Regions from separate parts of the Thalassobacillus sp. B23F22_16 genome, predicted to be linked through region 1. Evidence: a T-box and tRNA genes for the amino acid it is inferred to sense, from the RefSeq annotation. Region 1 holds a T-box; the other holds one or more tRNA genes.
The links. The T-box of region 1 lies ahead of ileS (isoleucine--tRNA ligase). A T-box ahead of a tRNA ligase gene usually reads a tRNA of that ligase, here a tRNA-Ile.
Positions count from the first base shown of each region.

Region 1 (9,897 bases):
AATCAGCGTTTCTTACATAGTATGTAACAAGGAAGGTGATAGGATATGATGATTTCAGAATTACAATTGAAGGATATCATCGCTCTCGAAACGGGAGAAAGGCTCGGTCAAATCGCTGATTTAGATATAGATGTGAACACTGGCAAAGTTATTGCAATCATAATTACGCTAAAAGGGAAAATGATGGGGTTATTCGGGAAAGATGAAGAGGCGGTGATTCCCTGGGATCAGATTATTAACATTGGCACAGATGTGATTCTGGTAAAAAAACCTTTTGCACTTCCACCTCAATCGACAAATGAGATAGAATAATGGAATTATAACAAGAAATGTGACTGGTAATGTGGTAAAATATAGGGCAACTGAGGTGGTAATATGACAGAACCGTTTTCGCATAAAGAGGATAGGGTATTCGTAATAGAAGACTGGATGCAGGCTCACCCTAAGTTGCAGGCTGGTTTTACGAGCAGGAAAGGCGGCGTTAGCGCGCCGCCGTATGCCAGCTTCAATCATGGACTGCATGTTAACGATAAGGAAGAAGACGTCATCGCCAATCGCGGGCTTCTTGCTTCTTCCATGGCTATACCGTTAAACAACTGGGTGATTGGTGAACAAGTCCATGGTACAGAAGTCGCTGTTGTCAAGCGAACAGATGGCGGAAAAGGAGCATGGGAACAAGGGACTTCTGTTAAAGGCTGTGATGGCCTGATAACTAATATCTCTGGTTTATTATTGGCAGCCTTTTTTGCTGATTGTGTGCCGTTATATTTCCATGCCCCTGCTGCCGGGTGGGTTGGAATCGCCCATGCTGGCTGGAAAGGGACAGTAAACGGAATGGCTTCTTCGATGGTGGCAGCTCTCATCAATGAAGGAGCATCGAGAGAAGATATTCAAGTGACCATCGGTCCTTCTATCAGTAAGAAACATTACGAAGTGGATCAAAGAGTAATCGACAACATTGAAGAACAGTATATAAATTTAGTCACAGAACCGCTTAATGATGGAAAATTCCTGTTAGATTTGAGAGAATTGAATCGACTGGTGCTAGTTGGAGCCGGCATCAAGAAACAGAACATCCGAATAACCGAGCATTGTACATACGAACAAGAAGACGTATTTTTTTCCCATCGCCGTGATCACGGGAAAACAGGCCGAATGCTTGGATTCATAGGCTTTACTGATGGAAAAGGAGACGTGTAGCATGAGTGTGGAATCAAAATGGCAGGAAATTCAAACCAACATCGCAGAAGCTTGCAATAGTTGTGGCAGAGATCTAAAAGAAATTACCGTCGTTGCTGTAACCAAATATGTAACTGTTGAAAGAGCCAGAGAAGCTTTGGCAGCCGGAATCATGGACCTTGGTGAAAACAGGATGAAAGGTTTTTTGGAAAAGTATCAAGCCATAGGGGATGATGCCACGTGGCATTTCATTGGTTCGTTGCAGTCCCGGAAAGTAAAAGAAATCATTGGCGAGGTTGATTACATTCATTCGTTAGACCGGAAATCATTGGCGAAGGAAATCAACAAACGTGCCGAAAGTCCGGTTTCCTGTTATGTGCAAGTGAATGTAAGCGGCGAAGAATCTAAACATGGACTGGCCCTGGATGAGGTAGAAGAATTCATCGAGTGGCTGAAAGACTACCCGAATGTCAACGTAGTCGGGTTGATGACCATGGCCCCGCATGTAGATGATGAAGAAATGCTCAGAGGTACCTTCCGTAAGCTTCGGGCTATGCGCGACCGGATCAGGGACAAGCACTATCCGCACGCACCTTGTAAGGAGCTATCGATGGGGATGAGTAATGATTACAAGCTGGCGATTGAAGAAGGTGCCACCTGCATCCGGCTTGGATCCAGCCTGGTAGGCTGATATTAAATGATTGAGGTGATGGAGAGATGAGTATGAAGAATAAATTCAAATCATTTTTTACCTTAGACGATGAATATGAATATATGGAAGAAGAAGTGGAAGAATCGAACAAAAGTCAGCAAGTAAGTCAACCACAGAACTACCCGGAACAAAAAGCAAAAAATGTCGTCAGTTTAAAGAGTGCCCAGTCCTCTTCCCGAATGATGCTGTGCGAGCCGCGCAACTACAATGAGGCTCAGGATATTGCCGATCACCTCGTGAACCGTCGTGCGGTAGTCATCAATTTACAACGGGTTGACCATCATCAGGCGAAACGGATTGTGGATTTTTTAAGCGGGACCGTATATGCTATTGGAGGGGACATTCAGAAGCTGGGAATGCAAACGTTCCTTTGTACCCCTGATAATGTGGAAATTTCCGGGTCAATTTCGGAAATATTGGCACAGGAAGATGATTTAGACAGAAGGTGGTAAGGAAATGCAGCAACTATTCGTTTTATTGACTAACGCAATACAAATTTACAGCTGGGCATTAATCATTTATATTTTTATGTCCTGGTTTCCTGGAGCGAGAGAATCGAAATTCGGTCAGTTCCTGGCGAAAATATGTGAGCCGTTTTTAGAGCCGTTCCGTCGTATTATCCCGCCGCTTGGTATGATTGACATTTCGCCGATCGTTGCCATCCTGGTACTTAACTTTGCGAATATGGGACTGCGGGAACTCTATATCATGCTTATGTAATACTTATAACGACCAACAAAGCTGCCACCGGCGGCTTTTCTTTTGCTATTTACATAGTGGTTAACAGTATATACTGGACTTCCCAGATAAATTAAAGCTCCCATTAACTGAAGACTCAGTTTCAAGAGAAACTGTTTCCGTGCTGATGTTGAGCTTTCGGAGGTCCGGAAAATCACTCGCTTTCCATGGGCGTACGGTGAGCTTCCTAGGGCTAAAGCCCTGCGGGATCTCACCATGTACTATCCTCCCATCGGAGTCTCGCAATTTCCCTGACCTCCTTGAATTTATAAGAGAAACGGAAACATTGGTATGTCGCCCTACAAGCATAGAGAGAGCTATTTATAAAAACGTGCTTATAATCTGTATCATCGGTCCATATGATTTGTGGAATACATCTTCATTTATTGCAGGGGTTCGTTTCTCTTATCTTTCGGATGGGGCGGTTGGGAAACTGCGAGACTCCCGCGGGAGAAGGGACTAGGCAAGACCCCACAGGGAGTGTAACGACCGAGGAGGCTTGCCGGTTCCCCCGCAGGAAAGCGAGTAGTTTCCCAGCCGCCCCTGACACTATTATGGTAAAGAACCGTAGATATCTTGAAATCAAGTCTTCGACTTTTCGGGCCTTTTGGTGAATAGGTCACTATGGTAAACCAATAACACTGTTAACAGCTATTAGTTTAATCATGGAGTCTGGTTTTATAATTTTGGAGTGGAGAGATAGAAATGGAGATTTATCAGCATTTTCGTAAAGAAGAGCAGCCTTTTATCGATCAAGTACTATCCTTGCAAGAAGAAGTCGGCCGCAGTTTCCAAAGTAAGTTGACGGATTTTTTTGACCCAAGGGAGCAGTTCATTTTCGAGAGCCTGCTTGGTAATCACCCGGACTACACCTGGAAGCTCTATGGTGGAAATGAAGAAGCGGAACGTAAGCGTGCTATTCTTGCCCCTTATTATGAAGAGATCGAACCGGAGCACTTTGAACTAACATTGCTTGAAGCATCCTATCCAGAAAAATTCGTTACGCTTTCCCATCCGGATGTACTTGGTGCGTTTATGAGTTTAGGAATCAAGCGGAAAAAGCTGGGGGACCTAGTGGTGAAAGACGGGGTTGTTCAAATCATCGTCGCAAGTGAAATAGCTGATTATGTAAGAATGAATCTGGAGGGGGTCAAGAAAGCATCCGTGCAGTTTCAGGAAGTACCTTTTGACCGTATGCTCTCCAGCGATGAAGAATGGGAGCAGGTGGACACGACAGTCTCCTCATTGCGTCTCGATACGGTCGTTAAAGAAATCTACCGGATGTCCCGCCAAAAAGCTGCATTATTCATAGATAAAGGTCAGGTAAAAGTAAATTTTCGTATCGTTGAAGACCCATCATTCAAACTGGAAGCAGGGGACATGATTTCGATACGTGGCAAAGGGCGCAGCAAACTGCAAGACGTCTTAGGCACAACCAAAAAAGATAAATACAAAGTCGTCATCTCCCGGCTAAAATAAACAACCGGACAAGCAGGAATCTGAAAAGTTTTGTCGAAATGGGAATATAACTCGAAAAAATGTCCGATACTTTGAGGAGGTGGCTGGTGTGCCATTAACACCATTGGATATCCATAATAAAGAATTCACACGCGGTTTTAGGGGTTATGATGAAGACGAAGTCAATGAGTTCCTCGAACAGGTCATCAAAGACTACGAATTGGTCATTCGTGATAAAAAATCCCTTGAAGAGAAAGTGGAGCAGTTGAATGAACGCCTGGGACATTTCACAAATATCGAAACAACCCTGAATAAATCCATTCTGGTAGCGCAGGAAACAGCAGAAGAAGTGAAAAACAATGCCAGTAAGGAATCGAAGCTGATTGTGAAGGAAGCAGAGAAGAATGCTGACCGGATCATCAATGAAGCCTTGCAAAAGTCCCACCGGATTGCCATCGAAGTCGAAGAACTTAAAAAACAGGCCAAAGTGTTCCGTACACGTCTGCGTATGCTCGTTGAAGCCCAGCTGGATATGATTGATACAGATGACTGGGATCATGTGTTTGAAACAGAAATTGACGAAAAAGTCGATGGGAAAAAAGAGATGGTAGAAAAATAATCTTGACGTATGCAGTAATATTACATATAATTCATTAACATGAAATATTTCCTGCAGTAACTGAATATTTAACGATAAACGATGACAGGGAAAGTACTCAAGCCCGCTTGCAGCTTAAGCGATCCAGGGATGGTGAAAGCCTGGAGCAGCGCCTTGAAGGAAAATCACCCTCGAGTTTTCCATTCGAAAAGCAATGAGTAGAGATGGACGCCTTATCCACGATACGGATCAACAGAGCGGAATCGGCATGTGTAAAAGCCGGTTCTACAAGGGTGGTACCGCGAGATCCTCTCGTCCCTTTTGGGATGTGAGGATCTTTTTTATATTTTTAAATAGAAAGACTGAGGCTTACGCCATTAAGGCAGGGTGATAAGCAAGGTTTTCCTAGTATACACACACAGAAAGAGTAAGGAGGAAATGGAAGTGAATTATAAAGACACATTACGGATGCCAAAGACCGATTTCCCAATGCGTGGAAACCTTCCGAACCGTGAACCGAAGATGCAAGAGCGCTGGGAAGAAATGAACATATATGAAAAGGTGCAGCAACGAACCGAGGGACGCCCGTTATTTGTCCTTCATGATGGCCCTCCATATGCGAATGGTGATTTGCACATGGGGCATGCATTGAATAAATCCCTGAAAGATTTTATTGTCCGTTATAAATCAATGGCAGGTTATCATGCACCATATGTCCCTGGCTGGGATACACATGGACTGCCGATTGAAACAGCACTTACAAAAAAGAAGAAGGTCGACCGTAAAAAGATGTCCGTCGCCGAATTCCGCCAAAAGTGTGCGGACTATGCGATGGGACAACTGGACAATCAGCGTAAAGAATTTAAGCGCATGGGTGTACGCGGTGACTGGGATAATCCTTATGTCACATTAAATAAAGACTATGAAGCGGAGCAGATCAAAGTCTTTGGAGAAATGGCTAAAAAAGGGTATATCTACAAAGGGTTGAAGCCTGTCTATTGGTCTCCTTCCTCAGAATCAGCACTTGCGGAAGCAGAAATTGAGTACCAGGATAAGCGTTCTCCTTCTATCTATGTATCTTTCCAGGTCAAAGATGGTAAAGAGTTGTTTGACGGGGATGAAAAATTCATTATCTGGACGACGACGCCATGGACGATCCCATCTAACCTTGCGATTGCTTTGAACCCGGCTTATAACTATGTCGTTGTAAAAACTGGTGAAAACAAGTTTGTCATTGCGGAAGACTTGCTGGAAGATGTGACGCAGAAATTGGAATGGGAAGATTATGAAGTCGTACAAACGTTCAAAGGGAAAGAGGCAGAACATGTCACGACTCAGCACCCATTCTATGACCGTGAATCTTTGGTCATTCTGGGTGATCATGTTACGACAGATGGAGGTACCGGATGTGTCCATACAGCACCTGGCCACGGGGAAGATGACTTCTGGGTCGGAAAGCAATACGGTCTTGAAGTGCTCTGTCCGGTTGACAACAAAGGGGTATTTACAGAGGAAGCTCCAGGTTTTGAAGGAATGTTCTATGACAAAGCCAACAAACCGATTACCGAGAAACTGACAGAAGTCGGTGCATTAGAAAAACTCGAATTCATTACACACTCCTATCCGCACGACTGGAGAACGAAAAAACCGACGATTTTCCGAGCAACTGACCAATGGTTCGCGTCGATCAAGGATTTCCGTGAAACCTTGCTGGAAGAAATCAAGAATGTGAAATGGGTACCACGTTGGGGCGAAACCCGTCTATATAACATGGTGAGAGACCGTGAAGACTGGTGTATTTCCCGTCAGCGTACATGGGGCGTTCCGATTCCTGTATTCTACGGAGAAGATGGCACCCCGATCATCACCGATGAAACAATCGATCACGTTGCTGGACTGTTCCGGGAACACGGCTCGAATGTCTGGTTCGAACGGGAAGCGAAAGACTTGCTTCCGGAAGGCTTTACTTCTGAACATAGCCCGAACGGAGAATTCACCAAAGAAGAAGACATCATGGATGTCTGGTTCGATTCTGGTTCTTCTCATCAGGCGGTATTGCATCAGCGTCCAGAGCTGCAGCGTCCAGCAGACCTTTATCTGGAAGGATCCGACCAATATCGCGGCTGGTTTAACTCGTCCTTGTCCACTTCCGTTGCTGTGACTGGAAAGGCACCATTCAAAGGGATTTTGAGTCATGGTTTTGCTTTGGATGGCCATGGTCGTAAGATGAGTAAATCGATTGGGAACGTCATTCTGCCTGACAAAGTTACGAAACAACTGGGAGCGGAAATCATCCGTTTGTGGGTGGCAAGCTCCGACTACCAGGCTGATGTCCGGGTGTCTGATGACATTCTCAAGCAGGTATCAGAAGTTTACCGTAAAATCCGTAACACATTCCGCTTCCTGCTCGGAAACCTGCATGATTTCAATCCGGCGGCTAATACGGTGCCGGATGATCAGCTGGAAGAAGTCGACCGTTATATGAAAATGCGTCTCAACAACCTGGTCAAGAATGTCCGTGAAGCTTATGATAACTATGAATTCAATGTCATCTACCACCAGGTCCATAATTTCTGTACGATCGACTTAAGCTCCTTCTACCTTGATTTTGCAAAAGATATCCTGTATATCGAAGCGCCTGACCATCCACGCAGAAGAAGCATCCAGACGGTCTATTATGAAACATTGACTGCACTCGTGAAGCTTCTTGCGCCGATCATCCCTCACACAGCAGATGAGGTATGGGAATACCTCCCTGGTGTCAGCGAGGAAAGTGTCCAGTTGACGGATATGCCGGAGGAAGTAGCTGTTATTGAAAGTGAAGAGCTTAAAGCTAAATGGGATCACTTCCTGGATATTCGTGATGATGTTTTGAAAGCTTTAGAGGATGCAAGAAATGAAAAGGTCATCGGTAAATCACTGGAGGCACGCGTGACAATTGTTCCTAAGGAGGAACAAACGCAAAGTGTTCTGAAGAATATCGAACACCTCCATCAGTTATTGATTGTATCCGATGCTGAGGTGGCATTGTCCCATCCAGAAGCCAAAGCATATGATCATGTCGATGTATATGTCGAGAAGCATGAAGGCGATAAGTGTGAACGCTGCTGGGTAGCATCTGATGATGTTGGAGAAGATGACGATCATCCAGAATTGTGCGTCCGCTGTGCCACAGTTGTTAAAGAACATTACGAAAATTAAAAGGTAGTAAGAAAGCCGTGTGCACCTGCACACGGCTTTAAAATTGCATGGAAGTAACTATATCATTATTATGTAAACAAATTTTTTTTCCAGATATCACTTAACAACTACTTGTGGTACAATTGTAGAATCGAATAATTATTTTGGAGGAAGCCTATGGTCTGGTATTACATAATAGCTAGCTTTGTGATCGTGCTTGATCAATGGTCAAAATGGATGGTTGTCAAGAATATGTACCTTGGAGAAAGCATTACGATCATCGAAAACTTTTTTTATTTGACCTCCCACCGCAATCGCGGGGCGGCATGGGGGATTTTGCAAGGTCAGATGATTTTCTTTTATATCGTGACATTGATTGTCGTCGGAGTCATTATCTACTATATGCACCAATATGGTAAAAAATATAGATTGGCAGGGATTGCCCTCTCCTTGCTATTAGCGGGGGCAATTGGAAACTTTATTGACCGGCTGATCAGAAAAGAAGTCGTCGACTTTTTTGATTTTATCATTTTTACGTATGATTATCCGATCTTCAATATTGCAGATTCATCGCTGGTAGTCGGAGTCATTCTTGTCATCATCGCTTCTATCTTGGATGAACGTAAAAAGAAGGAGAGTACCCAATTGTGAGTAATCAATATCAAGTAACCAATCAGGATAATGGTAAACGCATCGATAAATTAATGATAGAAATCGAACCCTCGGTTTCCAGGACACAGGTTCAAAGCTGGATTAAAGAGGGGCATCTGGTCGTCAATGGTGATCCGGTGAAAAGTAACTACAAGGTACAGGAACAGGATGAAATAACCTGGGAAGTGCCTGAGCCAGAACCATTAAAAATTGAAGCAGAAGATACCCCGTTAAATATCGTCTATGAAGATAAAGATGTCATCGTAGTCAACAAACGACGGGGAATGGTCGTCCATCCTTCTTCCGGACATCCTAATGGAACACTGGTGAATGCATTACTGCACCATTGTGATGATCTCTCAGGAATCAACGGGGTAACAAGGCCTGGAATTGTCCACCGGATTGATAAAGATACGAGCGGGTTATTGATGGTCGCTAAAAACGATAACGCCCACCAATCGCTTGCTGAACAATTGGCCAATAAAACAACCGACAGGAAATATGAAGCAATTGTTCATGGTGAAATCTCCCATGAATATGGTACGATTGAAGCACCGATTGGCCGGGATCCGAAAGACCGCCAGTCGATGGCAGTAGTTGAAGAAGGCAAGCCAGCCGTCACGCATTTTCAAGTACTGCAGGTATTCAAGGATTTCACCCATGTGGAATGTGTACTGGAAACAGGCCGCACCCATCAAATCCGTGTGCATATGAAATATATCAATCATCCACTGGCCGGGGATCCTAAATACGGCCCTCGCAAATCCCTGCCAATTGATGGACAGGCGCTTCATGCGAGAACATTGGCCTTCAACCATCCTGTTACGAACGAGCGGATGGATTTCCATGTCGAACCACCGAGTGATTTCACCCAAATGCTCGAATTAATTAAAAAACGTAGTTGACAAACCGTCGAACGTTTGTGATAATCAATTAAAGAATTGAATATGACCTTTAAAGTCAGTCCTGTGAGGCTGAAAAGGAAACGGAGCATATGATTATGTTACTTACACCCTTTTTCTGCCCTCATGCAGGAAAAGGTTTTTTTAATACGCCTGAACAATCGGAGGTGGAGCAATGAAACCGAAAACTACAGTATTAGATGAAGCAGCTATCCGGCGTGCACTTACCCGGATTTCTCATGAAATCATAGAAAAAAATAAGGGTGTCGATGACGTCATCCTCGTTGGGATCAAAACAAGGGGAGTTCCCTTGGCAAGCCGCCTCCAGAAAAGAATCAACGATATTGAAGGAGTCATCCTCCCAAATGGTGAATTGGATATCACACTTTACAGGGATGATCTCACCACCAAATCAGGACAACAAGAACCAGAACTGAAAGAAACGAACATCGAAACGAATATCGACGGAAAAAAAGTCG
Region 1 is NZ_JBIEKD010000002.1:27,711-37,607, forward strand. Features, by position in the region: gene ACGTNI_RS02705 (YlmC/YmxH family sporulation protein) at 46-312, shown strand; gene pgeF (peptidoglycan editing factor PgeF) at 376-1,200, shown strand; gene ACGTNI_RS02715 (YggS family pyridoxal phosphate-dependent enzyme) at 1,202-1,870, shown strand; gene ACGTNI_RS02720 (cell division protein SepF) at 1,897-2,343, shown strand; gene ACGTNI_RS02725 (YggT family protein) at 2,348-2,611, shown strand; gene ACGTNI_RS02730 (YlmH family RNA-binding protein) at 3,335-4,108, shown strand; gene ACGTNI_RS02735 (DivIVA domain-containing protein) at 4,197-4,706, shown strand; T-box leader at 4,779-5,008, shown strand; gene ileS (isoleucine--tRNA ligase) at 5,130-7,886, shown strand; gene lspA (signal peptidase II) at 8,043-8,516, shown strand; gene ACGTNI_RS02750 (RluA family pseudouridine synthase) at 8,513-9,421, shown strand; gene pyrR (bifunctional pyr operon transcriptional regulator/uracil phosphoribosyltransferase PyrR) at 9,594-9,897, shown strand, end outside.

Region 2 (9,897 bases), on a different contig from region 1:
ATTTGTTACGAATGAAAACCGCAATAGCGTTCATTAGCAAGAGTACAATCAACAGCACGATAATTCCCGCAGCTGCAACGAACTGCCACTCTTCTTGAGGCCGGCCTGTCCAATTGAAGATTTGTATAGGCATGACGGTATATTTAGAAAGCAATGAATCGGGAATTGTATAAATTGCAGTAGCAGCCCCTACAATAATCAAGGGAGCTGTCTCCCCGATTGCACGAGATAAAGCAAGGATGGTACCTGTCAATATTCCAGGTAAAGCCGCGGGTAAAACAACACGACGGATCGTCTGCCATTTCGATGCCCCCATTCCATAAGAGGCTTCTTTGATGTCTGCCGGCACTGACCTGATTGCTTCCTGCGCAGCTACCACAATAACCGGGAGTACTAGCAAAGCCATCGTCAATCCACCGGCAATCAGGGTATAACCGAAGCGAAGCATATAAACAAAGAAAGTCAAGCCAAGCAAACCATAAACAATCGACGGTACTCCCGCAAGATTTTGAATATTAACCTGTATGAATTTCGTCCATCGGTTTTTATAAGCATATTCCTCTAAGAAAATAGCAGTACCGACACCAATAACAATTGCTACTGGTGCAACGATGCCAATCAACATAATCGATCCGATTAATCCTGCAAAAATACCAGCTTCTTCAGGATATGGGGCAGGAAAATTTGAAATGAAATTCCCATTTAAATAGCCAATTCCTTGAGTCAGTACACGATATAACAATAACGCCAGAAAAATCAGTCCAACAGTTGTCGAAGAGAAAAATAATACTTTCAGTACATTATTTAACAGTACCCTGCCACGAATTCTTTTTTGAATATTATTCTGATTTGTATCCAGCATCAGTATTCCTCCCTGAACTTACATGAGATATACTGGGATAGCATGTTCATGAGCAATGTGAATATGAACAAAGTAGCTCCTACAGCATAAATACTATAATATATGGTTGAGCCGAAGGTAGTATCCCCAGTCGCGCCCTGGACAATAAATGCAGTCAACGTCTGAATCGAACGGGTCGGGTCAAATGTTAACGCTGGTGATGCTCCTGCAGCTATAACGACGATCATTGTTTCACCGATGGCCCGAGAAATAGCAAGAACAATAGATGCCATAATTCCTGAAAAAGCCGCAGGAAGAACCACTTTAAACGCCACTTCCAACTTCGTAGCTCCTAAAGCCAACGCACCTTCACGTAAGTTATTCGGTACGGAATTCATCGCATCTTCTGAAAGGGAAGCAATCATTGGGATAATCATGATTCCCACTACAATACCTGCACTTAAGGCATTGAAAACTCCCAGCCCAGGTAAAAAGCTCTTCAGCAACGGCGTGACAAAGGTAAGTGCAAAAAATCCATATACAACCGTTGGAATTCCTGCAAGCACCTCTAATGTTGGCTTGATGATCTTGCGTGCACGATTACTTGCGTACTCACTCAAAAAAATAGCAGACATCAGACCTAAAGGCACAGCTACGATTGCAGCAATCAATGTAATCAATAAAGTACCAGTAATCAAAGGTAATACTCCAAAATGCCCGCTCCATGGCGACCACTGTGTTCCAGTATAAAAATCAAAAATAGATGTGCTGCTAAAAAAGGTGATCGATTCCCGAAGTAACGTAAAGAGAATCCCTGCTGTTGTCAAAACACTTACACTCGCACATAACAATAAAAATGCAGGAACAAGTTTCTCTATCTTACCTGAAATACTTTTCTTCTTACGTTTATTATCGATTAGTGCTTGAACATCCAAATCAATCGTTTCGTCTTTAAAAGCTTTTTCCATCCTCAATCCCCTCTCATCCGTAAAAGGAATTTCTGTTTATCACCAGGCGTTCTCTTTTACACAACAGCAAGGTGAGGCTAAAAAAGCCCCACCCCCCCGCTGAATTTTACTTAGCCTATTTCTTATTCTGATTGCAGTGATTCTAATTGCTTCTGATATTCATCTTCAGGCAGGGCTACATAGCCGACTTGTTCAGCCGCTTTCGCAGCATTGTTCAACATATATTCTGTAAAATCTTTTACTTGTTCTTTTTCGTTATAGGAATCCATATTTACATAAGTGAACAATGGACGGGAAAATGGTGTGTAGGAACCATCCTGAATGGTTTCTGGTGATGGTTTTACGGCTTTTCCTTCTCCATCTTTAATTCCAAGAACTTTCAAGCTATCCTGATTTTCCTGGTAGTACGCATAACCAAAGAATCCAATGGCGTTCGGGTCACTTTCAATACCGCGTACCAGCACGTTATCATCTTCAGAAAGGGTTGTGTTGGCACCCTCTTTCATTGGTTCATCCTCCAGTACTACTTCGTTAAAGTAATCAAAAGTACCTGAATCATGACCGGGGCTATAGATTTTGATTGTTTCATCTGGCCATTCTGGATTAATGTCTGACCACTTTGTTGCACCATTACCATCTAAGAAGATTTTTTTCAAATCTTCTACAGAAAGTTCTTCAACAAAATCATTTTGCTGGCTCACTACGATAGAAAGTCCATCATAAGCTAATTCCAACTCTTTGAGGTCTACACCGTTTTCTTCTGCGGCTGCTTTTTCTTCATCCTTAATCGGTCGGGAAGCATTGCTTAGATCGATTTCACCTTTGGTAGACTTTTTAAATCCACCGCCGGAACCGGAACTATTCACAGAAACATTAACTTCAGGGTTTTCCTTGTTATATTCATAAGTCAAAGCTTCCATAATAGGAAATACTGTGGATGATCCGTCAACTGAGATACTTCCAGAAACAGACTCCTCTGATCCCTCTTCACCGGCCTCACCATTTGATTGGCCGCCGCATGCTGCTAACACACTCAGCATTAGGACTAGTGTAAATAGTAGTGAATAATTCTTGAAACGGTTCATTTCTTTTCCCCCTACACTCCATTATTTTGTCGGTTGGCTTGGCCAACTACATGTACAATAATAAAGCGAGACTTTTAAACTGGAATGAAGCTATTGTAAAGATTGTGTAAACCATAAGATTTTGACGTATAAAAAAAGAGCAATACCATTTAGGTATTACTCTTCGTTATTGTCGGACGCCTCATTTTCTTCTTCGTTGAGGTTCTCTTCCACATCTTCTATGCCTTTCTCGCTGCGTTCCTTTTTCAGTTCGAAATAAGCATCGAGGATGTCCTTGGATATATCTTTGTTGATGGAAGAGCCAATCTGTTTTCCAACATGAGGAACAACTACAGAGAAGGCTACTTCCGGTTTATCATGTGGGGCATAGCCAACCATCGTTAAATTTTCGGTTTCAATTTTAGTGGTATTTCCATTGCTGTCTTTTGGAAACATAAAATTTTGTGCTGTTCCTGTCTTCCCTGCCGGCCTGTAATCTACATCCTTGAATGTGCTATATGCGGTTCCACCCTGTCTTTGAAAGGCGTATTGAAAACCTAACTTCACTCGATCAATGTATTTTTCTTCCATGTCAATGCGGTTTAATACATCTGTATTGACGTTTTCTTTGACGGAACCTAATTGCTCCATCTCATTGGATGGCTCCCTAATTTCCTTTACCAAATGAGGGCGTATCCGATAGCCATCATTCGCTATTGTAGAAACATACTGTGCAAGTTGCATTGTTGTATAAGAATTATACTGACCTATCAAAAAGTCTAATTGGGTACCAGGAATAGGCTTTTCACCAATCACCCCAGTGGCCTCAGAAGGCATATCAATACCAGTTGGAACGCCTAACCCAAATTGATTAAAGTTATATAAGAATTTATTATAGGTGCCAGATTTGAAATCTATGGGCTTACGTGGCACATATGTTTCACCGCCAATTCGATATCCCGCTAAAAACATATATACGTTGGAAGATTTCTGAAGTGCTGTTATGTCATTTACAGGTCCTAAGTTCCTGTAAGAACCTTTTACTGTGTCTGAGACATACAACTTTCTATCATAAATGGATTCACCAGGTTGCATGACACCTTCCTGTAACGCCATTAAAACGGTGGCACCTTTCACAGTTGACCCTGGTAAATGCTGTGCCTGGATAGCTTTATAGGAGTGATCGACCACTTCAGGCTCTCCAGATTCCCTGTCCCGGTTATAGTACATACCAGATACCGCCAAAACTTCACCGGTATTAGGGTCCATCATAACAACCATGGCATCTTCGAGGAACCGATTTTTATAAGGCTGGCGGGCAATCTCTTCTTTCAATCGCTTTTTAACAATCTCATCCACCTGCTGCTGGAGTTCTATATCAATCGATAGAACAAGATCATCACCACGTGACCCTTCTCTGACCACCTCGGTATTTACGATATTGTTCTTCTTATCCGTTTCATAGCGGATTTTTTCTTTTGATCCTCTTAGTATACTTTCATATTTTTCTTCCAGGCCACTTTTACCGACTCGGTCATTACGACTATAATCAAGGGATAAATAATAATCCTGGTTCGCTCTTGGAATCCCCTGTTCAGCAGTAGTTATGGTGCCAATATAATTACGGAACGTGCCTTCATACGGGTATTTCCTGTTCCAGTCTGATGTTACGTTTATTCCAGGAAGCTGATTCAGGTGCTCCGCCACTGATGCATATTCTTCGATGGTTATCTCATCATTTTTAATGATATGAGGGGCCAGAGCAGAAGCCTGATCGAGCTCTTTCTTTATTGCAATCACCTGGTATTTTTCAAATGGAATCGATTCGACTTCCTCTTCTGTAATCCGGTCCAGCAAAAGCTGGTATTCTTCTCCTCCGGATAAGTCTTCTGATTCTTCTTGTGAGACCCGTTCTCTGACTTCTTCTTCATTCAGCAGGTAAAAATACTCTTTCAAGTCACGTTCACGGACAATTTTTTTCAATTCTTCCTCTTCGCCCATACTGATAAACTCGGCTAAATCTTCTGCAAGCTTGAGACGGTCCATTGGCTGTACCCCTTTAGGAGGGGTATAAGTAATCGAATAGAGTGGTTCATTATCAACAATCACACGTCCAAACCGGTCAAACATTTTCCCTCTCGGCACCGGTGTATGAATCGTTGTATTTTCTGTTCGGTTGATTTCTTCCTGGGCATCTTCTCCATATAAAATTTGAACCACGCCCAACTGAAGTATCAACGAAGCGAATAGTAAAAAAATCACAAAGAATAAAATATTCATTCTTAAAGGAAGATGCGATTTTTTCTTTTTGCTTTTCCCCATCGTCCTCCCCCTTACCTATCAAAATTCACCCAACTATTATAACATTTTCCAACATATTAAAATAGTTGCCAATAGGGATATTTAAGGGTTTTTACTGGTTGTCATAGTTGTATCCGTAACATATGCACTTTCTGATTCTTCTTCTTTTCTAAGATCAATCCCTTTTACAAAAAAGTAAATCCAGAAATGTCCAGATCCTACCAGAAGCAAGATGAAAGGTATCGCTCGTTCCGGAGAAAACAAAGTAATACCCAGCAGGAATATAAGAATCGAAGCTACTCTTCCGGCATTCAAGAACAATTCTCGCACCACAATATATTCAATCCGCATTTCCGCCGCTTTCCAAGATTTTCCGATTACATCGTAAGTCAGTGAAATGTAAGGCACATATAGAATTGGGTAAGAAATTCCAATCACAGCTGCATAAATCAACAATGTAGTGAAATTTACATTAATCAATAAAATGGAGAGCGCAAGGTATAAAGAAACCCCTCCTGCGAATATTGCCCATTTCCTCATTCGAGGTTTTATCCACTTGGTTGCCAGAAAATAAAGGACAAATGCACTTCCGGAATATACAAGATTAAACATACCTAAAGAAAGCTCACTTTGGGTAGCTATATAAACCCAAATGGAAATAACAAATAAAAAAGTCCCTTCCCTCAGCCCTTGGAATACATGGGCGTGTAATATCTTCCCCCAATTCTTATTGCTTTTTCGCTCCTGGAAAATTCGTTGAAAAGAAAAGTTACCTTTAGCTTTTCTGCGTTGCAGAAAGAAACTGGTAACAACCGCACAAATAAAGAGAACAAATGAAATGGTGAAGATCACCGTATATCCTGTAAATGCAGCCATATTGGCAATAATCAGCCCAGCTAATATGGGACCAACCATACCGCCAAAAGACTGAAGCAAACCAAGAAAACCATTAAAGAAATCTCGGGTATCCGGTTCCGTGATTTCGAAGGTAAGTACATTAAACGCAAGCCAGTAAAACCCATAACCAATGCCTAATAAACCGCCAAGCAATATATTAAAGCTGGCAGCTTTTTCGCCTACGATCAAGACCGTCAAAAAGAACAAGGACAAAAAAATAACCCCTGCACGTAAGACAACTACACGGTCCACCTTTTTCGCAAATTTTCCGGCAATGATGAAAGTCACCGGCTGGAGTATATAGATGCTTAAGTTATACAATGCGATAGCAGTATATTCACTGGATTGTTTCCAAAGATAAACGTTTACAAAAGTATTCGACAAAAATATTCCTAACGAGTAAAGTCCACCTATCAACAGCAATAGCAGTAAGTCTTTATTCACTTCCGTCGGCCCTAAGAGGGAATGTAATAATTTTTTCATATCTCCAATCTCCTTTACTGTCATTCCTTAGTCTCTGCAAACAGAGTGGAGATATGCACATGAAAAAAGCGCGGACCCTTGGTCCGCGCTTAGTTTATCATTATTTTGCTTCTTGGTAGCGTTTAGAAACTTCTTCCCAATTCACTACGTTCCAGAATGCTTTTGCATAATCCGGACGCTTGTTTTGATACTTAAGATAATACGCATGCTCCCATACGTCCAATCCTAATACAGGAGTTTTACCTTCCATAATCGGAGAGTCCTGGTTCAACGTATCAGTGAGTTCAAGGTTGCCGTTATTAACGACTAACCATGCCCAACCAGAACCAAAACGACCAGTTGCTGTTTTTTCGAATTCTTCTTTAAAGGATTCGAAGCTGCCAAACTTTTCGTTAATAGCATTAGCTAGATCTCCTGATGGCTCTCCTCCACCGTTTGGAGACATGATCTGCCAGAATAGAGTGTGGTTTGCATGTCCACCGCCATTGTTACGGACAGCATTACGAATGTCTTCAGGTACAGCATCCAGGTTGCCAATGAGATCTTCCAAGGATTTGCTTTCTAAATCCTGATGACCTTCCAATGCATTGTTCAATTTCGTAACATAGGTGTTATGGTGCTTCGTGTGGTGGATGTTCATTGTTTCCTTGTCGATGTGTGGTTCTAGTGCGTCATAAGCGTAAGGTAGTTCAGGTAGTTCAAATTTAGCCATAAAGAAATTCCTCCTTTTTAGAATATGTACATAAGTGCTTGGAAGCAGTATTACTACTTTTAAGCCTCTAATGCAAATGTAACAAAGCCTTTGAAGTGTTGCAAATATTATGCATATTCTTATTTATCTTTTTTAAACACGCTGCATATATAATGTTACCTAATCGAAGTCTATTCAAACATTTACCCTTTGAAAAGTATAAAAAAAATGCTGCGTTTACAGCAGCATTTGTAGTCAATTCCAGAAAGTGGCTTGGGACGGAATCGAACCGCCGACACACGGATTTTCAGTCCGTTGCTCTACCGACTGAGCTACCAAGCCATTATGGGTATTATTCAGTTAACTGATAATTAGTGTACTGACTTTTGTTTTTTTTCACTTATGAAAAAATGGCGGAGGAGGAGGGATTCGAACCCCCGCGGGCCGTGAAGCCCCTGGCGGTTTTCAAGACCGCTCCCTTCAGCCAGACTTGGGTACTCCTCCGCAAAAAATGGTGGACCCTGCAGGATTCGAACCTGCGACCGATCGGTTATGAGCCGATAGCTCTAACCAGCTGAGCTAAGGGTCCACATGGGGCGACCGGTGGGGATCGAACCCACGTATGCCGGAACCACAATCCGGTGCGTTAACCACTTCGCCACGACCGCCATGTGAATGTATATAGTTTTAATATGTATGGTGTCGGCGGAGGGGATCGAACCCCCGACCTTACGGGTATGAACCGTACGCTCTCGCCAGCTGAGCTACGCCGACATGTAAGGCTCCACCGGTAGGATTCGAACCTACGACCAATCGGTTAACAGCCGATTGCTCTACCACTGAGCTACGGTGGAATAATATCAATATATTTTGGGTGATAACTAAGCTTTTATGCAGTATGTATTGCTTCCAATAGGATTATGAAAGTGGGTTACTTTGTGGAAGCGACGAAATATAATATATCATGTATTCTCATGGGTGTCAACCAAGAAAAAATGTTGGATTTAAAAGCAACAGAAATAATATAGCACGTTCCTCACATGCTTTCAAGGACTTTTTTAAAAGATAAAGCGCGCCCGCAGGCGCGCTTGTCTTATTGGTCCTCTTCACCTAAAACTTCCTCGGCGATATTTACTGCGTGATCTCCAATACGCTCCAGGTTACTGATAATATCTACAAACACAATACCTGCTTGTCCGGTACATAAACCTTCATTCAAACGCAGGATGTGCTTCTTACGGTAGTTTCTTTCCATCTGGTCAATTTGATCCTCTTTTTGAACTACTGCCAAAGCTTCTTCACGATCCATGGTTTCTAAAGCTTTGGTTGCCTGTTTAACAGTTATAGCCGTCAAGTTGAACATTTCATTTAGATCTTCTTGGGCCTGACCTGTCAAATCAACCTTATTCGAAATTTTATAATCAATTAATTCAACAATATTTTCAAAATGGTCTCCGATACGTTCATAATCTCTTACTGAATCAAGAAGGGCGGAGTGCTTCCGGCTATCTTCATCAGTCAATGGAGCCACAGATAATTGCACAAGATAATCTGTTATTTTTCTATCCAGATTATTCAGTGCATCTTCAAGCTGAAGTGCTACCTCTGCATGTTTTGGCTTTTGATTATTCAAGTAATTGCTTGTTTCTTCCAGCCCTTTATATGATAATTCACCCATTTTCAGGACCTCTTCTTTTGCCTGATCAAGTGCCAGGGCAGGTGACTGATCAATAAAGATCGGGTCAAGATGCTGAGGTTTGAATTCCATAACAGAATCATCGCCTGGAACCAGTTTGATGACAATCCATGCGAGTACAGCAATCAATGGGAACTGAATAATTGTATTGGTTACGTTGAAACTTCCGTGAGCGAACGCAATTGTCATTTCAGGGTTAAGGGAAAGAGTATCCCTTAAATACCTTACGAATAATTCAAATAGCGGTAAAATGATCAGGAAAATGGTTGTACCGACAATATTGAAGATAACGTGAACCATAGCCGCACGCTTGGCTGCAATGCTGGCACCAATGGAAGCTAGTACAGCGGTGATTGTGGTACCGATGTTATCACCGAATAATACCGGCAATGCTGCATTTAAGTCCATCGCTCCTTGCGCGAACAAACCTTGCAGAACTCCGATGGTTGCACTGGAACTCTGGACTATAACGGTAAACACAGTACCAATGACAACCCCAAGAATAGCATTTTCACTCATGCTTAATGTAAGTTCCTGGAATACCTCCATGGAACGAAGTGGTTTCATTCCACCTTCCATGATGTCAAGGCCTAAGAATAGCGCACCAAAACCGAACACGATTTGTCCAATGTAAGAAATACGTTTATTTTTAAAGAAGAATAATAATATTGCACCTACTGCGATGATCGGCAATGCATAGGCTTTGATTTCAAGGCCGATAATGAATGCCGTTACGGTTGTCCCAATATTCGCACCCATGATGACACCAATCGCCTGCCTGAATGTCATGAAACCAGCATTAACCAGTCCTATAGTAAGTACAGTTGTACCTGTACTTGTCTGGATAAGAATGGTTACTACAATACCTGCAAGAACCCCCATAAATGGATTGGAGGTAAAGCGATCAAGTAAATCCCTCAATCGGTCACCTGCGGATTTTTGCAGACCGTCTCCCA
Region 2 is NZ_JBIEKD010000029.1:33,546-43,442, forward strand. Features, by position in the region: gene pstA (phosphate ABC transporter permease PstA) at 1-862, opposite strand, end outside; gene pstC (phosphate ABC transporter permease subunit PstC) at 862-1,809, opposite strand; gene ACGTNI_RS17505 (PstS family phosphate ABC transporter substrate-binding protein) at 1,932-2,894, opposite strand; gene ACGTNI_RS17510 (peptidoglycan D,D-transpeptidase FtsI family protein) at 3,051-5,195, opposite strand; gene ACGTNI_RS17515 (MFS transporter) at 5,277-6,554, opposite strand; gene ACGTNI_RS17520 (superoxide dismutase) at 6,655-7,266, opposite strand; tRNA gene ACGTNI_RS17525 (tRNA-Phe) at 7,515-7,587, opposite strand; tRNA gene ACGTNI_RS17530 (tRNA-Ser) at 7,657-7,749, opposite strand; tRNA gene ACGTNI_RS17535 (tRNA-Ile) at 7,758-7,834, opposite strand; tRNA gene ACGTNI_RS17540 (tRNA-His) at 7,838-7,913, opposite strand; tRNA gene ACGTNI_RS17545 (tRNA-Met) at 7,943-8,019, opposite strand; tRNA gene ACGTNI_RS17550 (tRNA-Asn) at 8,028-8,099, opposite strand; gene ACGTNI_RS17555 (Na/Pi cotransporter family protein) at 8,339-9,897, opposite strand, start outside.
Region 2: it encodes a tRNA-Ile, which carries the amino acid that the T-box ahead of ileS (isoleucine--tRNA ligase) is inferred to sense. The anticodon was not compared.